Regions from separate parts of the Bacillus sp. KNSH39 genome, predicted to be linked through region 2. Evidence: predicted binding sites of a transcription regulator. Region 2 holds the regulator's gene; the other holds the start of a gene.

Region 1 (9,682 bases), 1.3 Mb from region 2:
CATACATATCTTCTTTATATAAAGAAGAATTGGAAATACGGGGTTGTATGTGACAACTCCGCTAGTGCAAGGGTACTAGAAACCTCCGCTAACAATGGAAGCGGAGGAGTTTTCATATGGAACTCCTCTTTTTTTCGGGGGATTGGTATATAAAAGGAGTGGAAAATATGTCAACAGAAAAAACATACCCTATGACGCAAGAGGGTAAGCAAAAACTAGAGAACGAACTTGAGCAATTAAAAACAGTAAGACGTAAAGAAGTAGTAGAACGTATTAAAATCGCACGTAGCTTCGGGGACCTTTCTGAGAACTCTGAGTACGATGCAGCGAAAGATGAGCAAGCGTTCGTAGAAGGACGTATTACACAATTAGAAAATATGATTCGTAACGCAGTTATCATTAAAGATACTGGCGAAGTATCTACTGTTGTTACATTAGGTAAAACAGTAACATTTAAAGAATTACCAAATGGAGATGAAGAAGCGTACACAATCGTAGGTAGCGCGGAAGCTGACCCATTTGAAGGAAGAATTTCTAACGATTCTCCAATCGCAAAAAGCTTATTAGGTAAGCAAATTGGTGAGAAAGTAACAATCCAAACACCAGGCGGAGAAATGCAAGTAGAGATTGTCTCTGTAAAATAAAAAAAAAGATTCTCCTATCGGGAGAATCTTTTTTTTATCCCGCTATTTGCCAGGCAGTAAGACCACTATCTCAAACTTCAGCGGAAGTAAAGAAGTTAGGTGGGCGTCGGACTGCTCGTAAACGCCCGCTTGGTGAGGGCTAATTAAAGTTTCACTTTATCTGTAGAATAGAAAAAATTGTGTAAACCTTAGAGTGATTCGACAAAAAATGTCAAAAAAACATTTTAAACTTTGATATCATAATTGGAGAATATAGGTTTCAAAAGGGAAAAGGGGCTAATTATGAAACATAAAATCTTTACAGGGTTGGTTTGTAGTATCTCTATATTAGGACTTGCTGCCTGCGGAACGAAAGAGGAAACTACATCATCAAAGGGAGAAAAAGTGAAGCAAGAAGAAAAACAGGATATTAAAGCAACTGAGAGTTCAAAAGCAACTGAGAGTTCAAAAGCCTTAGCAAATCCACAAGATAAAAAGGAATTCAATGATTTTGATGTAGCGTATCAATTAGCTATTGTGATGAAAATATTTCAAGATGTAACGATTAAGTACGATTATGCGATTGGGAATCCAGATTATTTATTGCGAGATTCGATGGATCAAAAAACAATAGATGATATGAAGAATATGTTACAAGAACAGGCGAAAAATAATGATAAAATTTTAAAAGATGAAGTGAATCAAGCATATACATATTTAAAACAATCGAAAGTAAGTAATAAAGATGACGTTCAAAAAATAATAGATGCACAAAATAATTATTTACATATTGTAGATAAGATGATTACTTGTATTGATTCTGTAACAGTTGAGAATGCAAAAGAAAAAAGAAATGAAATGGATAATTTCAGTAAGGACTATTTAAAAGTAGCGGCTAATGTAACAACTACTGTAATTGAAGTTGCTAAAAACACTGGAGTGAATGAAACTGAATTTAAATCGCTTCTTACGAAATTTTTAGAGAAGCCAAAAAAACAATAATAGCTTTATATAATATCTATTTTTGTTTTGGAGCTTGTATAAATAAAATAGTACCTCGTCTAAACTACAATAGACGAGGTGTTTTTTATGAAAATAAAACGGAGAATTACAATTGTTTTAATTTGTTTTATGAGCGTTATGTTTTTATTGCTTTGTCGTTTAATCCAAATTCAAATTATAGATACAGAATCATTTACTGATCGCAAAATAAATTTAATTGAAAAAAGTGTTACGCAACGCACACAATCCATTACAGTAGACGATGGACGTGGGCAGTTTATAGATCGTAATGGTAAAGAAATAGGTGAGGAAAAATATCCTGTTTTAATTATTTTTCCATTTTTACAAATAAAAAATGACATGTTAGAGAAAATCGCGCATATCATTGGTGTGTCGAGACAAGAGATTAGAAGACAAATGAAAAATAACAAAAATGCATTTACCCTACAAGGAGAAACTGCTCCATTTCGAGTGACACGAGAGCAGATGGAGAAGGTAAATGAATTACATGTATTAGGTATTGTAGCAGCTGAAGTGCGATTAAAACAAACTGGAGAGATAAGTCATTTAATTGGTGATGTAGGGGAGAACGAAAGGGAATTTCAAAAGCGATATGGAGAATTGAAAAAAATTTCAAAACAAACGCCGATAGGTATTTCAGGATTACAGCAATCATTTGATGAATTTCTATTGACTGATGGAGAGGCAAAAGTATTATATCAAGTAGATCGGCAAGGAGAACCAATTTTCGGAAAGCAAGCGAAATACACTTCACCAGGAAATCCATTTTATCCAGTTAGGATTCAAACTACTTTACATAAAGAGTTGCAGCAAAAAGCAGAAGAAGTGATTGAAGCAAACGAAATAAAGAAGGGGGGATTAGTATTACTTGATGTAAAGACAAATGAAATATTAGCGATGGTTAGTAAGCCGTCTTTACAAGTAAGGGATGAGAATTTATATAAAACTACACTTGAAAATCAAATGTTAACGCCACATTTTCCAGGCTCTGTTTTTAAAACAGTAGTTGCAGCTGCAGTCATTGATCAAAAAGTAAATTTGTTTAATCGGACATTTAACTGTAATAAAGATTTATATGGTGAAAACGACCCGCAAGTTAGGATGGGTACGCTTAACTTTAAAGAGAGCTTTGCTAGGAGCTGTAACAGGACATTTTCCGAGTTAGGTAACGAGCTATTACAAAAGGATAGGACGGTGTTAGAAACATACGTAGCAGCTCTAGGAGCAAATGAAAAGGTTGGATGGAAAGGTTCTGTATTTCATACACCTCATTTTGAGCAAATGCCAGAAGAGAAAGGCACTACTATTTGGGGGAATGAAGAAAATAAAAGTAATAAAAAAGCGGTAGAACAAACAGCGATTGGACAGAAAGATGTACGTATATCACCTCTAGCAATTGCAAATATGATGGCGACGATTGCGAGGAATGGAGAAAAGATGGAAGTGAAAGCTGTTGAAAAAATAGTATATAAAAATGGAGCGGATTTTTTTACATTTGAGAGCCATACGTTAAATGGAAAACAGCTTTCGTATGAAACAGTGAAAACATTACAAGAGTTATTAAGAGGCGTTGTAACAAGGGAGAAAGGAACAGGAACGGCATTCCGTTCGTTGCCACTAAGTGTCGCTGGAAAATCCGGGACAGCGCAAACGGGGAAAGGGACGAGGGTGAATCGCTGGTTTGCAGGTTATTTTCCGTATGAGAATCCAAGATATGCTTTAGTTGTTGTTGATCTAGAGACTGATAGCAAAGTGAATAAAGTTACACCTACTTTTAAAGATATGGTGGGAGCAATCTATCAATTAGAGAATGAAAAGTAATCTTGCAATTTATAGTGAAATGTCTTCATTTCATGAAAATATCATTGTAAATGTTCAACCTTTCTAGATTTAATGTTACAATAGCAATTAGGAAAAACTGCATGGAGGTTTGGAGAATGGCAGGAGGATCAAGATTCCAACAGAAACAACAAAAACGTCGTCAAAACGGTGTTTTAAATATTGCAATCGCTATTGTATTACTATTAGTAGCTATTGTAGCATATCAATTGTTCGTTCCTAGTACGAAAGAGCAAGCATCTTCTACTGATAAGAAAGTCTCTCAACAAACAACAAAGAATGAGAAAGCTGGAAAATCAGAAGATAAAGAATCTGCTAAGAAAAAAGAAAAAGAACAAGAGCAAGCAGAAGCTAAGAAAAAAGCTGAAGAAGAGAAGCTAAAGGCTGAAGAAGAACAGAAAAAAGCTGAAGAAGAAGCGAAAGCTAACGAGAAAGTATCAGCTGAAAAAACTGTATCTAAGGCAAAAGAGGCTTACACAAAACCTTCTTGGAAAGCTGTAGGAACAGAACAAGGTTCATCACCGGCGATGACGTTTAAACAAGGGTCATCAGATTGGAATGAGATGCAAAGTGCAATTGCTGCAGGTGTTGAGATACCGAAAGAGCAATTAGTATTCCATTTTGTTGGAAGAGACAAAACTGGAAAGAGCAAAGCTTATGGTGATGTTCAAGATAAGCAAAGTGGGAAAAGATATTACGTAAATATTGATTGGGTAGACAATGAGGGCTGGAAACCAGTACTTGTTCAAACTCTAAACTAAAAAAGAGAAGCTCCTTAGGAGCTTCTCTTTTTTGTTAACGCAATTTCTTTAATTTAAAATGAACAACCGCGCTATAATACGGTCTTTTGCTTTCAGGATCCATAACCATTTGATGAGAGATGTGATGAACTTCAAGCATAAGTGCTTTATTATTATCGATTTGTTCACTAATTTTTCGTTCTAAAGAAGCTAAGTCTCCCGCTTCAAAAAATTCTACTTTATCTTCTAACATTTCAAAGGTAAATGACATGAAGACGGCCCCTCTCCTATGTAATCAACTATAGTGTAACAAAGAAAAGAAGGAAATACCATGTACATTTCAATTGACATTTTTAGAAAGAGGGAATATCATACTGATAAAACCGATAAGAAAAAGGGGAATTTTTATGGGCACAGAATTTAATGGTTTATTTGATGAGTGGGCTCATACGTACGACTCATTCGTACAAGGCGAGGATATACAATATAAAGAAGTTTTCGCCCATTATGAGGATATTCTAGAGGATGTAGTTAACAAGTCATTTGGTAATGTATTAGAATTTGGTGTCGGTACAGGTAATTTAACAAATAAATTATTACTTGCTGGCCGCACAGTTTACGGTATAGAACCGTCGCGTGAAATGCGTATGATTGCAAAAGAGAAATTGCCAAAAGAATTTTCGATTACAGAAGGTGATTTTCTTTCGTTTGAAGTCCCAAATTCAATTGATACCATTGTAAGCACCTATGCATTTCATCATTTAACAGATGATGAAAAAAATGTAGCGGTTGCGAAGTATAGTCAATTGCTAAACAAAGGTGGTAAAATAGTGTTTGCTGATACGATATTTGCAGATCAAGATGCATATGATAAGACTGTTGAAACAGCAAAACAAAGAGGTTTTCACCAGTTAGCAAACGATTTGCAAACGGAATACTATACACGTATTCCAGTTATGCAGACTATTTTTGAAAACAATGGCTTCCATGTAACGTTTACGAGATTAAATCATTTCGTTTGGGTAATGGAGGCAACTAAGCAATAGAAAGAGGGATTAGATTGAGAATTGCTGTAATTGGAGCAATGGAAGAAGAAGTACGTATTTTACGTGACAAATTAGAACAAGCAGAAACAGAAACGGTTGCTGGTTGTGAATTTACGAAAGGACTATTAGCAGGACATGAAGTAATCTTGTTAAAGTCTGGTATTGGTAAAGTAAATGCAGCGATGTCAACGACAATTTTATTAGAAAAATATAAGCCTGAAAAAGTAATTAATACTGGTTCAGCTGGTGGATTCCATCATTCTCTAAACGTTGGTGATGTAGTTATTTCCACTGAAGTTCGTCACCATGACGTAGATGTAACAGCATTTAACTATGAATATGGTCAAGTACCAGGAATGCCGCCTGGATTTAAAGCTGATGAGGCGTTAGTTGCATTAGCTGAGAAATGTATGCAAACTGAAGAAAATATTCAAGTTGTAAAAGGCATGATTGCAACAGGCGATTCATTTATGAGTGATCCGAACCGCGTTGCAGCCATCCGTGATAAATTTGAAAATCTTTATGCGGTAGAAATGGAAGCAGCAGCTGTCGCACAAGTATGCCACCAATATGAAGTTCCGTTTGTTATCATTCGCGCACTTTCTGATATTGCTGGTAAAGAATCAAATGTTTCATTTGATCAGTTTTTAGATCAAGCAGCTCTTCATTCTACAAACTTTATCGTAAAAGTGTTAGAAGAGTTAAAGTAATGTAACAAAAAGGCAACTGTCTCATATAAAGAAAATACATACAGTTGCCTTTTCTTTATTGGCAAACAAGGGGGAGAACACGATGAATGTATATCGTGGAGTTCATGAGTTAATTGGTCATACACCAATTGTAGAAATTACTCGTTTTTCACTTCCGAAAGGGGTCCGCTTATTTGCAAAGCTTGAATTTTATAACCCAGGCGGAAGCGTTAAGGATCGTTTAGGAAGAGAATTAATCGAAGATGCGCTAGAAAAAGGGCTTGTTACCCAAGGTGGAACAATTATTGAACCGACTGCTGGGAATACTGGTATTGGACTGGCACTTGCAGCATTAGAACATGATTTACGTGTTATTGTTTGTGTACCAGAGAAATTTAGTATTGAAAAACAAGAATTAATGAAAGCACTAGGTGCAACTGTCGTGCATACACCGACTGAGCAAGGAATGACCGGTGCAATTGCAAAAGCAAAAGAATTAGTAAATGAAATACCGAATTCATACTCTCCAAGTCAGTTCGCAAATGAGGCAAATCCTCGTGCATATTTTAAAACATTAGGACCTGAACTGTGGGACGCATTGAATGGAGAGATTAACATATTTGTTGCTGGAGCAGGAACTGGCGGTACGTTTATGGGGACTGCATCTTACTTGAAAGAAAAAAATATAGATATTAAAACAGTTATCGTAGAGCCAGAAGGATCTATTTTAAATGGTGGTAAGGCTGGTTCACATGAGACCGAAGGAATTGGACTGGAATTTATCCCCCCATTTTTGAAGACATCTTATTTTGATGAAATTCATACGATTTCTGATCGAAATGCATTTTTACGAGTGAAAGAATTAGCGCAAAAAGAAGGACTTCTCGTTGGAAGCTCTTCAGGAGCAGCATTTCATGCGAGCTTACTTGAGGCAGAGAAGGCAGCACCAGGTACAAATATTGTAACCATTTTTCCAGATAGCAGTGAGCGCTATTTAAGTAAAGACATATACAAAGGATGGGAATAAAAAATGAGAGCAAAGACAAAGTTAATTCATGGTATTCGCATAGGAGAACCTTCAACTGGATCTGTAAACGTACCGATTTATCAAACAAGTACGTACAAACAAGAAGCAGTTGGTAAGCATCAAGGATATGAATATTCACGTACAGGTAACCCAACACGTGCAGCTTTAGAAGAAATGATTGCTGTATTAGAAAATGGGCATGCTGGATTTGCATTTGGTTCAGGAATGGCTGCTATTACAGCGACAATTATGTTGTTCTCAAAAGGTGACCACGTTATTTTAACAGATGATGTGTATGGCGGAACATACCGCGTTATTACGAAAGTATTAAACCGTTTCGGTATTGAGCATACATTTGTAGATACAACAAACTTAGAGGAAGTTGAAGAAGCGATTCGTCCAAATACGAAAGCAATTTATGTAGAAACACCAACGAACCCACTACTAAAAATTACTGATATTAAGAAAATATCTACTCTTGCTAAAGAGAAAGACTTATTAACAATTATCGATAACACATTCATGACGCCATATTGGCAGTCGCCGATTTCTTTAGGAGCAGATATTGTGCTTCATAGTGCAACGAAATATTTAGGAGGTCATAGTGACGTAGTTGCAGGTCTAGTAGTTGTAAATAGCCCACAACTAGCAGAAGATCTTCACTTTGTACAAAACTCAACAGGCGGTATTCTTGGGCCACAAGATAGCTTCTTACTACTTCGTGGTTTAAAAACGTTAGGAATTCGTATGGAAGAACATGAAACGAATTCACGCGCTATTGCTGAGTTCTTAAATAATCATCCAAAAGTAAATAAAGTATATTACCCAGGTCTTGAATCACATCAAAACCACGAATTAGCAACAGAACAAGCAAATGGATTTGGTGCTATTATCTCATTTGATGTAGATAGTGAAGAGACATTAAATAAAGTACTTGAGAAATTGCAGTACTTTACACTTGCTGAAAGTTTAGGAGCAGTAGAAAGTTTAATTTCTATTCCATCTCAAATGACACATGCATCAATCCCAGCTGATCGCCGCAAAGAATTAGGAATTACAGATACATTAATTCGTATTTCTGTCGGTATTGAAGATGGTGAAGATTTAATTGAAGATTTAGCAAAAGCGTTAGCATAATAAAAAAATGCACTGCTCTATATTAGCAGTGTGTTTTTTTATTACATCATTTTGTGAAACATTTCACAAAATAGACATACACAAACGAAATGATTTCATGTATATTGAATTCAGGAAATGTTACTCACGAACAAACTTGTGAAAAATTTCACAAACAATTAAATTCATGTAGGAAAGCATCTCTATTTTTTTATGTTAATTGGGACTTATTTTGCCCCATAGGGACATATAAGGACCGTAATAGTAGAATAGGAGGAAATTTACATGGTAGTCAAAGAGAAAGTTGTAAATGAAATGCAGGAAGTAAAAAAGATGATTGATACGCTAGTAAATAATGGTCAACAAGCTTTACAAGCATTAGAAAGTTTTACACAAGAGGAAATTGACAACATTGTTCATGAAATGGCATTAGCAGGTGTTGATCAACATATGCCGCTAGCAAAATTGGCAGTTGAAGAAACCGGCCGTGGTGTATATGAAGACAAATGCATTAAAAATATTTTTGCCACTGAATATATTTGGCATAGTATAAAGCAAGATAAAACGGTAGGAATTATTCACGAAGATTCTCATGAAGAAGTAATAGAAATCGCGGAACCTGTCGGTGTGGTAGCTGGGGTAACGCCAGTAACGAATCCAACGTCGACAACAATGTTTAAAGCGTTAATTGCGATAAAAACAAGAAATCCAATTATTTTCGCATTTCATCCTTCCGCACAAAAATGTTCTGTGGCAGCGGCGAAAACAGTATATGATGCAGCGATGAAAGCTGGTGCACCAAAACACTGTATTCAATGGATTGAAAGACCGTCTGTTGAAGCGACGAAACAATTAATGAACCATGATGGTGTAGCACTCGTTCTAGCAACTGGAGGCGCTGGTATGGTTAAATCAGCTTACTCTACTGGAAAACCAGCGTTAGGCGTTGGTCCTGGTAATGTACCGTGTTATATAGAAAAATCAGCACATGTAAAACGAGCTGTGAATGATTTAATTTTATCGAAAACATTTGATAATGGTATGATTTGTGCATCGGAACAAGCAATCATTGTCGATAAAGAAATCTATGATGATGTTAAAACAGAAATGATTGAAAACAATTGTTATTTTGTAACAGAAGAAGAAAGAAAAAAATTAGAAAAGCTTGTTATAAATGAAAATACATGTGCAGTAAATAGTGATATTGTAGGGAAATCAGCACAGTATATTGCCGATTTAGTTGGGATTACTGTTCCTGAACATACAAAAATGCTTGTAGCTGAAATTCAAGGTATCGGAGCAGCATATCCGTTATCTCGTGAGAAACTGAGTCCAGTATTAGCTTGTGTGAAGGCGAATTCATTAGAAGAAGGATTTACATATTGCGAAGAAATGTTGAACCTAGGTGGTTTAGGACATTCAGCAGTTATCCATTCTACAAATAAAGATGTGCAAAAGCAATTTGGGTTACGTATGAAAGCTTGCCGTCTCATTGTAAATGCACCTTCATCACAAGGTGGAATAGGGGATATATATAATGGATTTATTCCATCACTTACACTTGGTTGTGGTTCATACG
Region 2 (9,682 bases):
TTATCAAGAACTGCTTCCATTTTGTCAGAATCAGTAATCATGTAAGGAGATGCATATCCACGATCAAATTGCATACCTTCTACTACGTCTAATTCTGTTGTGAATCCTTTAGACTCTTCTAAAGTAATAACGCCGTCGTTACCAACGCGCTCCATTGCTTCAGCGATTAATTGACCTACTTCTTCGTCAGCTGCAGAAATAGCAGCTACTTGTGCGATAGAAGATTTGCCTTCGATTGGTTTAGAAATCGTTTTTAATTCTTCAATTGCAGCAGTAACAGCTTTTTCGATACCTTTACGAAGACCCATTGGGTTCGCACCAGCTGTTACGTTTTTAAGACCTTCACGAATCATAGCTTGCGCTAATACAGTTGCAGTTGTTGTTCCGTCACCAGCTACGTCATTTGTTTTGCTAGCAACTTCTGCTACTAATTTCGCACCCATGTTTTCGAATGCATCTTCTAATTCGATTTCTTTTGCGATTGTTACACCATCATTTGTAATAAGTGGTGAACCAAATTTTTTCTCAAGTACAACGTTACGACCTTTTGGTCCAAGCGTAACTTTTACTGCGTTTGCAAGAGTGTCGACACCGCGAAGCATCGAACGACGTGCTTCTTCACTAAATTTAATATCTTTTGCCATAATAATTGACCCCCTTGGATTTTTTAAGATTTATATAATTAACCGATAACTGCTAAAATGTCACTTTCACGTAAAATCAAGTAGTCTGTACCTTCATATTTCACTTCAGTACCTGCATATTTTGAGAAGATGATAAGATCACCTGCTGCTACCTCTAAAGCAACACGCTCACCATTCTCAAGCACTCGACCAGTACCTACTGCAACAACTTTACCCTCTTGTGGTTTTTCTTTTGCAGTATCTGGTAATACGATACCACTTGCTGTTTTTTCTTCTGCTTGAACAAGCTCAATTACAACGCGATCACCTAATGGCTTTAGCATGAACAATAACCTCCTCATTTTGTTATGTAAATTTCTTTTATTAGCACTCAAGTCATCCGAGTGCTAACACACTTATAATAATAAATAATCTCAATTTCTTTTGCAAGTAAAAAAATCATAATTTTTTCGCAAATCACTATATAAACTTTCTATATACAATACTGCCTTTACTATATGAATCGTTGTTTCCACTGCTCGTATGTTACAATATGAAAGGACACCCTAAGTTGTTTTCGCTACACATACAACTTTCTCCTGTCTTCTATTATAATTTCAAATAAGGATTTACGAAAAAAACATAATTCAAGAGGTTTATATCGTAGGTAGCATATTTACATGTTATCCTAACTTATCTCATACACTATAGTTAGAAAGGATGGTTAAACCATTTGAAGAAACAATACTGGTGGATTATCGTTACATACATTTTAATGCAGTTATCTGGCGTTGTTGGATTACCACTTCTCCTAAAAACAGGACTCTATGATAATAGAGGATTTACCATTGAGGAAAAAGGACAAATCATAACAGGACACTGGGCAATTATTAGCTTCTTTGTTGCATTATGTATCGTACTTTGGTTACTTAGAACAGATATTCGTGACAGGCATTTAGATGCAATGCGCTCTTCTGTTCCAGCTACTATTGGATGGATTTTTATCGGGTTCTTCTTAGCTTTCTTTTCACAAATAGTTGCCGGTATGATCGAGATGCAGCTGCTAGGAATTAAACAAGGTTCAGAAAATACAATGAAACTTATGGAAATTGCAAGAACGACACCTTGGTTCCTTATTGTTGTTTCTATAATTGGACCTATCTTAGAAGAAATCGTATTTAGAAAAATTCTATTCGGCACGCTTTATAAGAAGTTTAACTTCTTTATCGCAGCTATCATTAGTTCGCTTGTATTCGCAGCAATTCATTTTGATTTTACTCACTTATTGGTATACACTGCTATGGGGCTCGTATTTGCCTTCTTATATGTGAAGACGAAACGTATTATCGTTCCGATTGCAGCTCATGTTGCGATGAATACATTAGTCGCTATTGGGCAAATTTTTATGAGCAATGAACAAATTCAAGAAATGATTAAAGAAGCTGAAAAAATGCAAGGCTTTATCGGAGGATTTTTTGTATGAGAAACTCACCATTGTTCATGGCTGCACTATACTTCCTTCTTGGATGTATCTTTACACGCTTCGCCATTACGAACGTGACAGATACAATCTGGAATATGTGGACAATACTATTTGCAGTTATGGCAACAATTGATTTTAATTTGGCACTTCGCCTTATATTAGTTAAATTCACAAAGAAGAAACAATAATAAAACGCAGAGGTCGCTTCCTCTGCGTTTTATTGTGGATAGTTTTTCAAAAAGTAAACTAATGTTTGTAACTCTACAGCTAAGTCAATATGATGAATTCTAATATTCTCTGATACGTTTAATCGCGCTGGTGTGAAATTCAAAATACCGTGCACGCTTGTTTCAGCTAATCTATCTGCTACAGCTTGTGCTACTGTAGCCGGTACTGTTAATATTGCCACTTGTATATCATTTGATAATCTCTCTTCTAATTCATCTAAATGATATACAGGAATGCCCCCGATTTCTGTTCCAACTTTCTCTTCACTAACATCAAATGCCATTTCAATTTTTGTATTATTGTTTTTCGTGAAATTATAATGTAAGAAAGCGGTCCCTAAATTACCTACTCCAATAAGTGCTACACGTGTTATATCATCTTGATCAAGTGTTTCGCGGAAAAATGATAATAAATAATTTACGTTATATCCATATCCCTTTTTCCCTAACGCTCCAAAATACGAAAAATCTCTTCGTATTGTTGCGGAATCTACTTTTACTGCCTCACTCAATTCGGCCGATGAAACACGCTGCTTACCAGAAAGAGATAAGTTTTGGATAAATCGATAGTATAGAGGCAATCTTTTAGCAGTGGCTTGTGGAATCTTTTGCTGATCCATATGACCTCTCCTCTCTTCCTATCTTTATTCATATACTTTAATCAAATACAGAAGTTTAGCACTCATTAAATTCCTTGTATAATAAAGAGAAGAAGTATTCTCTCTTTATTTTAAACTATACACTATTTTTAGTATGATTGAGAAATATAAACATGGCAAAGTTAAGAAATTATTTGAGGTGAAAACATTGATTTTATTACAAGTAAACGCGCTTTCGAAATTATACGGTGCAGAAACGATTCTTGCAAACATAAAATTGGAAGTACAAACAAAAGATCGTATCGCATTAGTTGGAAGGAATGGAGCAGGAAAATCTACATTATTAAAAATTATCGCTGGTGAATTATCTCATGATGGTGGCGAAATTATAAAACCGAAAGATGTCTCAATCGGATATTTAGCTCAAAATACTGGACTAGAAACGTCTTTAACAATTTGGGATGAAATGCTAACCGTCTTTACCCACTTACAGCAAATGGAGACAAAACTTCGAAGGCTTGAGCAAGAAATGGGAAAAGAAGAAAACTTTTCAAACGAAGCTACATATGAAAGATTGTTAGCTGATTATGACCAACTACAACTCAATTATAAAGATCAAGGTGGATATCAATATGAAGCGGATATTCGCTCCATTTTAAGCGGCCTTGGCTTCCCAGTTGAAACGCACCAGACGACGATCTCTACTTTAAGCGGCGGGCAAAAAACAAGATTAGCTCTCGGGAAATTATTATTAACAAAACCAGACTTACTTATTTTGGACGAGCCTACAAACCATTTAGACATCGAAACATTAACATGGCTTGAGCAATATTTGCAAGGTTATCCTGGCGCAATATTAATCGTCTCACATGACCGTTATTTCTTAGACAAACTCGTTACACAAGTATATGAAATTTCGAATAAAGAAAGCAGACGATTTGTTGGTAACTACAGTAAATATTTAGACTTAAAATCAGCATTATATGAGCAAGAAATGAAACGTTACGAAAAACAACAAGATGAAATCGCAAAACTTGAGGACTTCGTTCAAAAGAATATAGCTCGCGCTTCTACAACGAAACGTGCTCAAAGTCGCCGGAAACAACTAGACAGAATGGAATTATTAACGAGACCATTAGGGGATTCTAAGTCAGCATCATTCCACTTCGATATTGAAAAACAAAGTGGAAATGATGTTTTACAAGTAAATGATGCAACCATCGGCTATGATGAAAACCCTATAATTGAACATGTAACTATGCGCTTAACTCGCGGAGATAGTGTTGCTTTAGTTGGTCCAAACGGAATTGGGAAATCCACATTGTTAAAATCCATTGTGAATAAGTTACCACTATTAAATGGTGATGTTTCTTTCGGATCAAATGTATCTGTTGGTTATTATGATCAAGAACAAGCAAACTTAACATCTTCTAAACGGGTTTTAAATGAACTATGGGATGAATATCCACTGCAACCGGAAAAAGAAATCCGTACTATACTTGGGAATTTTTTATTCACAGGAGATGATGTACTGAAACCAGTATCTTCCCTTAGTGGTGGACAAAAAGCTCGATTAGCTCTTGCAAAACTTATGATGCAAAAGTCAAATTTGTTAATTCTAGATGAGCCTACGAACCACCTTGATTTAAATAGTAAAGAGATTTTGGAGAATGCTTTAATTGATTACCCAGGGACTCTTCTATTCGTCTCACATGACCGCTACTTTATTAACCGTGTAACAACGACTGTGGTTGAGTTATCAACAGAAGGTGCACAGGAATATTTAGGGGATTACGATTACTACGTTGAAAAGAAAAATGAAATGATTGAACGTGCAGAACTTGAACAGCAAGAAAGTGACGTTCCTGTTCAAAAGGTGATTGCACAAGAGAAATTAAATTATTTAGAAGAAAAAGAGCGTAAAAAACTAGAGCGTCAACGCACTAGAAAAATTGAAGAGCTAGAACAAAGTATAGTGGAATTAGAAGAAGAAATTGCTACGTTAGAAGATCAACTTTGCTTACCAGAAATATATGCAGATTATGAAAAAGCTAGTGAAATTACAACTAAAAAGCAAACGCTACAAGAACAACTTGAAACTTGTATGGCAGAATGGGAAGAGCTGCATGTATAAGCATATTTAAATAAGGAAGATGTCTCATAAGTCAGGACTTTTGACTATGTGACATCTTTTTTTATTACTTAAACAATTTTTTGAATATATCTATCGTAACTTAGAATATACTAACGATTTTTTAAATATATCTATTGTAACCCTATATATATTAACAATTCGACACGAAATATCGTTTTAACGACAAAGATTGACAATATTAGCATCTTCTATAATGGGGAGATGTTTCAAAATGTTTTTCGGGGATATCTTCTTGCTTTTTATTTCCCGAAAAAGAACAAATTCAAAGGTCTGACATCAACCTATTTATCCACAAGTTTATACACATATCCACCTTTATAAAATAAACATCAAAATAACTTTTCCACATTATCCACAGTCAATAAAAAAGTTATCAACATTTTATATACACAATAAAACCCACATTATCAACAGATAATATGGGTTTTATCCACAACCTGTGGTTAATTATGTGTATAACTATGCTTCAATATCTAATCCTGGATTTGCATTTAAGGCTAATGTTGCACGCTTACCTTGTTCATAAGCAATTGTCCCTGCCGCTGCAATCATCGCTGCATTATCTGTGCATAAAGATAGCGGCGGAATAATTAATTCAATGTTTTCTTTTTGTGCAAATTCCTCTTCTAATCGCGCACGAAGTCCTTTATTAGCAGCTACTCCACCAGCAAGAAGTAATTGCTTTACATTATAAGCTTCTGCTGCACGAGCTGCTTTCGTTACAAGTACATCTATTACACTTTCTTGGAAACTTGCTGCTAAATCTTCTGGTGCAATTTCTATACCGCGCTGTTTTGCGTTATGCACAGTGTTGATAACTGCTGATTTCAATCCACTAAAGCTAAAATCATACGAATCCGGTTCTAGCCATGCACGAGGCAAATCAATTGTCGGTTCTCCTTCATGTGCAAGGCGATCAATATGAGGACCACCTGGATATGGCATAGATAACGTACGAGCTACTTTATCATATGCTTCTCCAGCTGCATCGTCTCGTGTTTCACCAATTACTTCGAATGAACCATGTTCTTTCATATAAACAAGTTCTGTATGCCCACCAGATACAACAAGTGATAATAACGGGAATTGAACTTCTTTTACTAAACGGTTCGCATAAATATGACCAGCAATATGATGAACACCGACTAACGGAATATCATGTGCAAACGCTACTGCCTTCGCTGCATTTACTCCAATTAGAAGTGCTCCTACTAAACCAGGACCTTCTGTTACAGCAATTGCATCAATATCATCAAATGTGATATTTGCTTCCTTTAAAGCTTCTTCTAACACAACTGTAATTTCTTCTACATGATGACGGGATGCAATCTCTGGTACAACGCCGCCAAAACGCTTATGACTTTCAATTTGTGATGCAACGACATTCGCAATAATTTCCGTTCCATTTTTAACAACTGCTACTGCTGTTTCATCACAACTTGTTTCAATACCAAGTATAATCGTATTTTTTTCCATTATATATTCACCCACATTACGAGACCATCTTCCTGATTGTCTGCATAGTATCGTTTACGAATCCCACCATTTTGAAATCCGTATTTTCTGTATAACTGCTTTGCTACTTCATTTGATACACGTACTTCAAGTGTCATTGTTTTTACCCCTAGTTCTTTCGCTTCAGAAATAACTGCTTTCAATAGGGCATCTCCTAACTTTTGACCTCGGTATTCTGGCAAAATAGCTATATTTGTTATATGTGATTCATCAATAATTATCCACAATCCACAATACCCGACTACACGACCATCTTTTTCTAACACAATATAATGTGCATGTTCATTCATCGTTAATTCACGGTGAAAGGCATCTGCAGTCCAAGGAGTTGAAAAAGACGCTTCTTCAATAGCTACAATTTGAGCAATATCATCAAGCTCCATCTTTCTAAATATCATATCCATCTTCTGCAAGCTCCTACTTGTTTTGACTTTCTAACCACTTTGTTTCAGCTTCAGCTAAACGAAGATAGCTTGGAACAAACGTATGCACATCTTGTTCTTCTTTTTGTAATCCTAAGAATGCTAGCTCACTTGGTCTTGGGTTATTTTTAGTAAATGGAGCGAATACAGCTTGATCACCTAAATGTTCTATAATTGTTTCTTTATGCAATTTAACATCGTTACCGATAAATAAAACAGGCTGTCCTTTATCTTTTAACATTTGCAACCAGTCTACAATAAGAATAATTCGGTCTTCTTCTATTGAAGTTAACTGCTCTCCTTCATATGTATATAACCCAGTATAAATTTGCCCACGTCTTCCATCAAATAAAGGACAAATTAACCCGTTAAAGTTAGCACCGTTTGCAGCTACTACCTCTAAACTTGATACACCTACAATTGGTATTTGAAGTGACCAAGCTAATGTTTTCGCCGCTGTCACGCCTATACGAACACCTGTATAGGATCCAGGTCCAGCAGCTACAACGATTTTAGTTAATTCCTTCGGTTTTACACCGCATTCTTTTAACAGTTTCTCTACAGCTGGCATAAGACGTACAGAATGGTTTTTTGTTAAATTTGTAATGATTTCCCCAATTACGTTTTCTTCCTCAATAAGGGATACACCCATTACGTAATTTGAAGTATCAATTGCTAGTACTTTCATCTTGTAATAGCTCCTCACATAATCTAATATAGCGATCTCCAATTGGCTCGAGTATAATTTTTCTTGTGTCATCTCCAGCATGGAATAAACTAATTTGTAACTTTTCATTCGGTAAATATGCTTCTATTAAATGAGCCCATTCTACTACCGTAATTCCTTCACCGTAGAAATATTCATCAAAGCCTAAGTCCTCTTCACTTTCTGCTAAGCGATACACGTCCATATGATATAGCGGTAATCTTCCTTTATATTCTTTAATGATATTAAAGGTAGGACTATTTACAACTCTTTTCACTCCAAGACCTTTTGCTAGTCCCTTTGTAAAAGTCGTCTTACCAGCTCCAAGATCTCCTTCTAAAATAATTACGTCTTGTGCCTCTACGAGCTCACCTAGTTTTTCTGATAACCTTTGTGTTTCCTCAGAAGATTTTGTTGTTACTTCATATTTACTCACAGACTTCACCTACTTTACTCACAATGTTCTCTGCTCTTTATTATACAGGTTTTGAATATATAAAAAAGTCCTTAGGAGTTGTCCTAAGGATAGTTTGACTGTCTTTATTAGTTTTTTGTTAAAACAAATAAAAAAATACGAAACAACTTGTTTCGTTCTTTTCTTTATATGAAATGGCGGTCCCGACCGGGGTCGAACCGGCGATCTCCTGCGTGACAGGCAGGCATGTTAACCACTACACCACGGGACCATTTGGTTGCGGGGACAGGATTTGAACCTGCGACCTTCGGGTTATGAGCCCGACGAGCTACCGTGCTGCTCCACCCCGCGACAATATAAATAGCTTGGCGACGTCCTACTCTCACAGGGACAAGGTCCCAACTACCATCGGCGCTAGAGAGCTTAACTTCCGTGTTCGGTATGGGAACGGGTGTGACCTCTCTGCCATCATCACCAAACTATTGAAGGTATATTCCTTCAAAACTAGATAACATTTGCTACATATTATATGGTTAAGTCCTCGATCTATTAGTATTCGTCAGCTCCACATGTCACCATGCTTCCACCTCGAACCTATCAACCTGATCATCTTTCAGGGATCTTACTAGCTTACGCTATGGGAAATCTCATCTTGAGGGGGGCTTCATGCTTAGATGCTTTCAGCACTTATCCCTTCCGCACATAGCTACCCAGCTATGCCCTTGGCAGAACAACTGGTACACCAGCGGTGCGTCCATCCCGGTCCTCTCGTACTAAGGACAGCTCCTCTCAAATTTCCTACGCCCACGACGGATAGGGACCGAACTGTCTCACGACGTTCTGAACCCAGCTCGCGTACCGCTTTAATGGGCGAACAGCCCAACCCTTGGGACCGACTACAGCCCCAGGATGCGATGAGCCGACATCGAGGTGCCAAACCTCCCCGTCGATGTGGACTCTTGGGGGAGATAAGCCTGTTATCCCCGGGGTAGCTTTTATCCGTTGAGCGATGGCCCTTCCATGCGGAACCACCGGATCACTAAGCCCGACTTTCGTCCCTGCTCGACTTGTAGGTCTCGCAGTCAAGCTCCCTTATGCCTTTGCACTCTACGAATGATTTCCAACCATTCTGAGGGAACCTTTGGGCGCCTCCGTTACACTTTAGGAGGCGACCGCCCCAGTCAAACTGCCCACCTGACACTGTCTCCCGGGTCGATAAGACCCGTAGGTTAGAATTTCAATACAGTCAGGGCGGTATCCCACCAGCGCCTCCACCGAAGCTAGCGCTCCGGTTTCAATGGCTCCCGCCTATCCTGTACAAACTGTACCAAAATTCAATATCAGGCTACAGTAAAGCTCCACGGGGTCTTTCCGTCCTGTCGCGGGTAACCTGCATCTTCACAGGTACTATAATTTCACCGAGTCTCTGGTTGAGACAGTGCCCAAATCGTTACACCTTTCGTGCGGGTCGGAACTTACCCGACAAGGAATTTCGCTACCTTAGGACCGTTATAGTTACGGCCGCCGTTTACTGGGG

What was found. The regulator Rex, encoded in region 2, represses fermentation and respiration genes when NADH is low (regulators of the CRP and FNR family bind a similar motif). The targets are predictions, from matches to a motif close to TTGTGAAATATTTCACAA.
Region 1: a site for Rex is predicted at 8,176-8,193, ahead of adhE (bifunctional acetaldehyde-CoA/alcohol dehydrogenase). Genes of this name have one in related genera too.

Annotation. Positions count from the first base shown of each region.
Region 1 covers NZ_JBQXYO010000001.1:2,775,608-2,785,289, reverse strand. Annotated here, with positions in the region: gene greA (transcription elongation factor GreA) at 168-644, shown strand; gene ACUL40_RS14220 (hypothetical protein) at 927-1,625, shown strand; gene ACUL40_RS14215 (peptidoglycan D,D-transpeptidase FtsI family protein) at 1,713-3,467, shown strand; gene ACUL40_RS14210 (YrrS family protein) at 3,584-4,246, shown strand; gene ACUL40_RS14205 (YrzA family protein) at 4,281-4,496, opposite strand; gene ACUL40_RS14200 (class I SAM-dependent DNA methyltransferase) at 4,633-5,271, shown strand; gene mtnN (5'-methylthioadenosine/S-adenosylhomocysteine nucleosidase) at 5,286-5,981, shown strand; gene ACUL40_RS14190 (O-acetylserine dependent cystathionine beta-synthase) at 6,064-6,987, shown strand; gene ACUL40_RS14185 (bifunctional cystathionine gamma-lyase/homocysteine desulfhydrase) at 6,991-8,124, shown strand; gene adhE (bifunctional acetaldehyde-CoA/alcohol dehydrogenase) at 8,389-9,682, shown strand, end outside.
Region 2 covers NZ_JBQXYO010000001.1:4,108,935-4,118,616, reverse strand. Annotated here, with positions in the region: gene groL (chaperonin GroEL) at 1-644, opposite strand, end outside; gene groES (co-chaperone GroES) at 683-967, opposite strand; gene ACUL40_RS21190 (CPBP family intramembrane glutamic endopeptidase) at 1,357-2,106, shown strand; gene ACUL40_RS21185 (YdiK family protein) at 2,103-2,294, shown strand; gene ACUL40_RS21180 (redox-sensing transcriptional repressor Rex) at 2,324-2,953, opposite strand; gene ACUL40_RS21175 (ABC-F family ATP-binding cassette domain-containing protein) at 3,141-5,066, shown strand; gene tsaD (tRNA (adenosine(37)-N6)-threonylcarbamoyltransferase complex transferase subunit TsaD) at 5,547-6,563, opposite strand; gene rimI (ribosomal protein S18-alanine N-acetyltransferase) at 6,563-7,006, opposite strand; gene tsaB (tRNA (adenosine(37)-N6)-threonylcarbamoyltransferase complex dimerization subunit type 1 TsaB) at 7,020-7,712, opposite strand; gene tsaE (tRNA (adenosine(37)-N6)-threonylcarbamoyltransferase complex ATPase subunit type 1 TsaE) at 7,693-8,166, opposite strand; tRNA gene ACUL40_RS21150 (tRNA-Asp) at 8,341-8,416, opposite strand; tRNA gene ACUL40_RS21145 (tRNA-Met) at 8,420-8,496, opposite strand; rRNA gene rrf (5S ribosomal RNA) at 8,509-8,624, opposite strand; rRNA gene ACUL40_RS21135 (23S ribosomal RNA) at 8,675-9,682, opposite strand, start outside.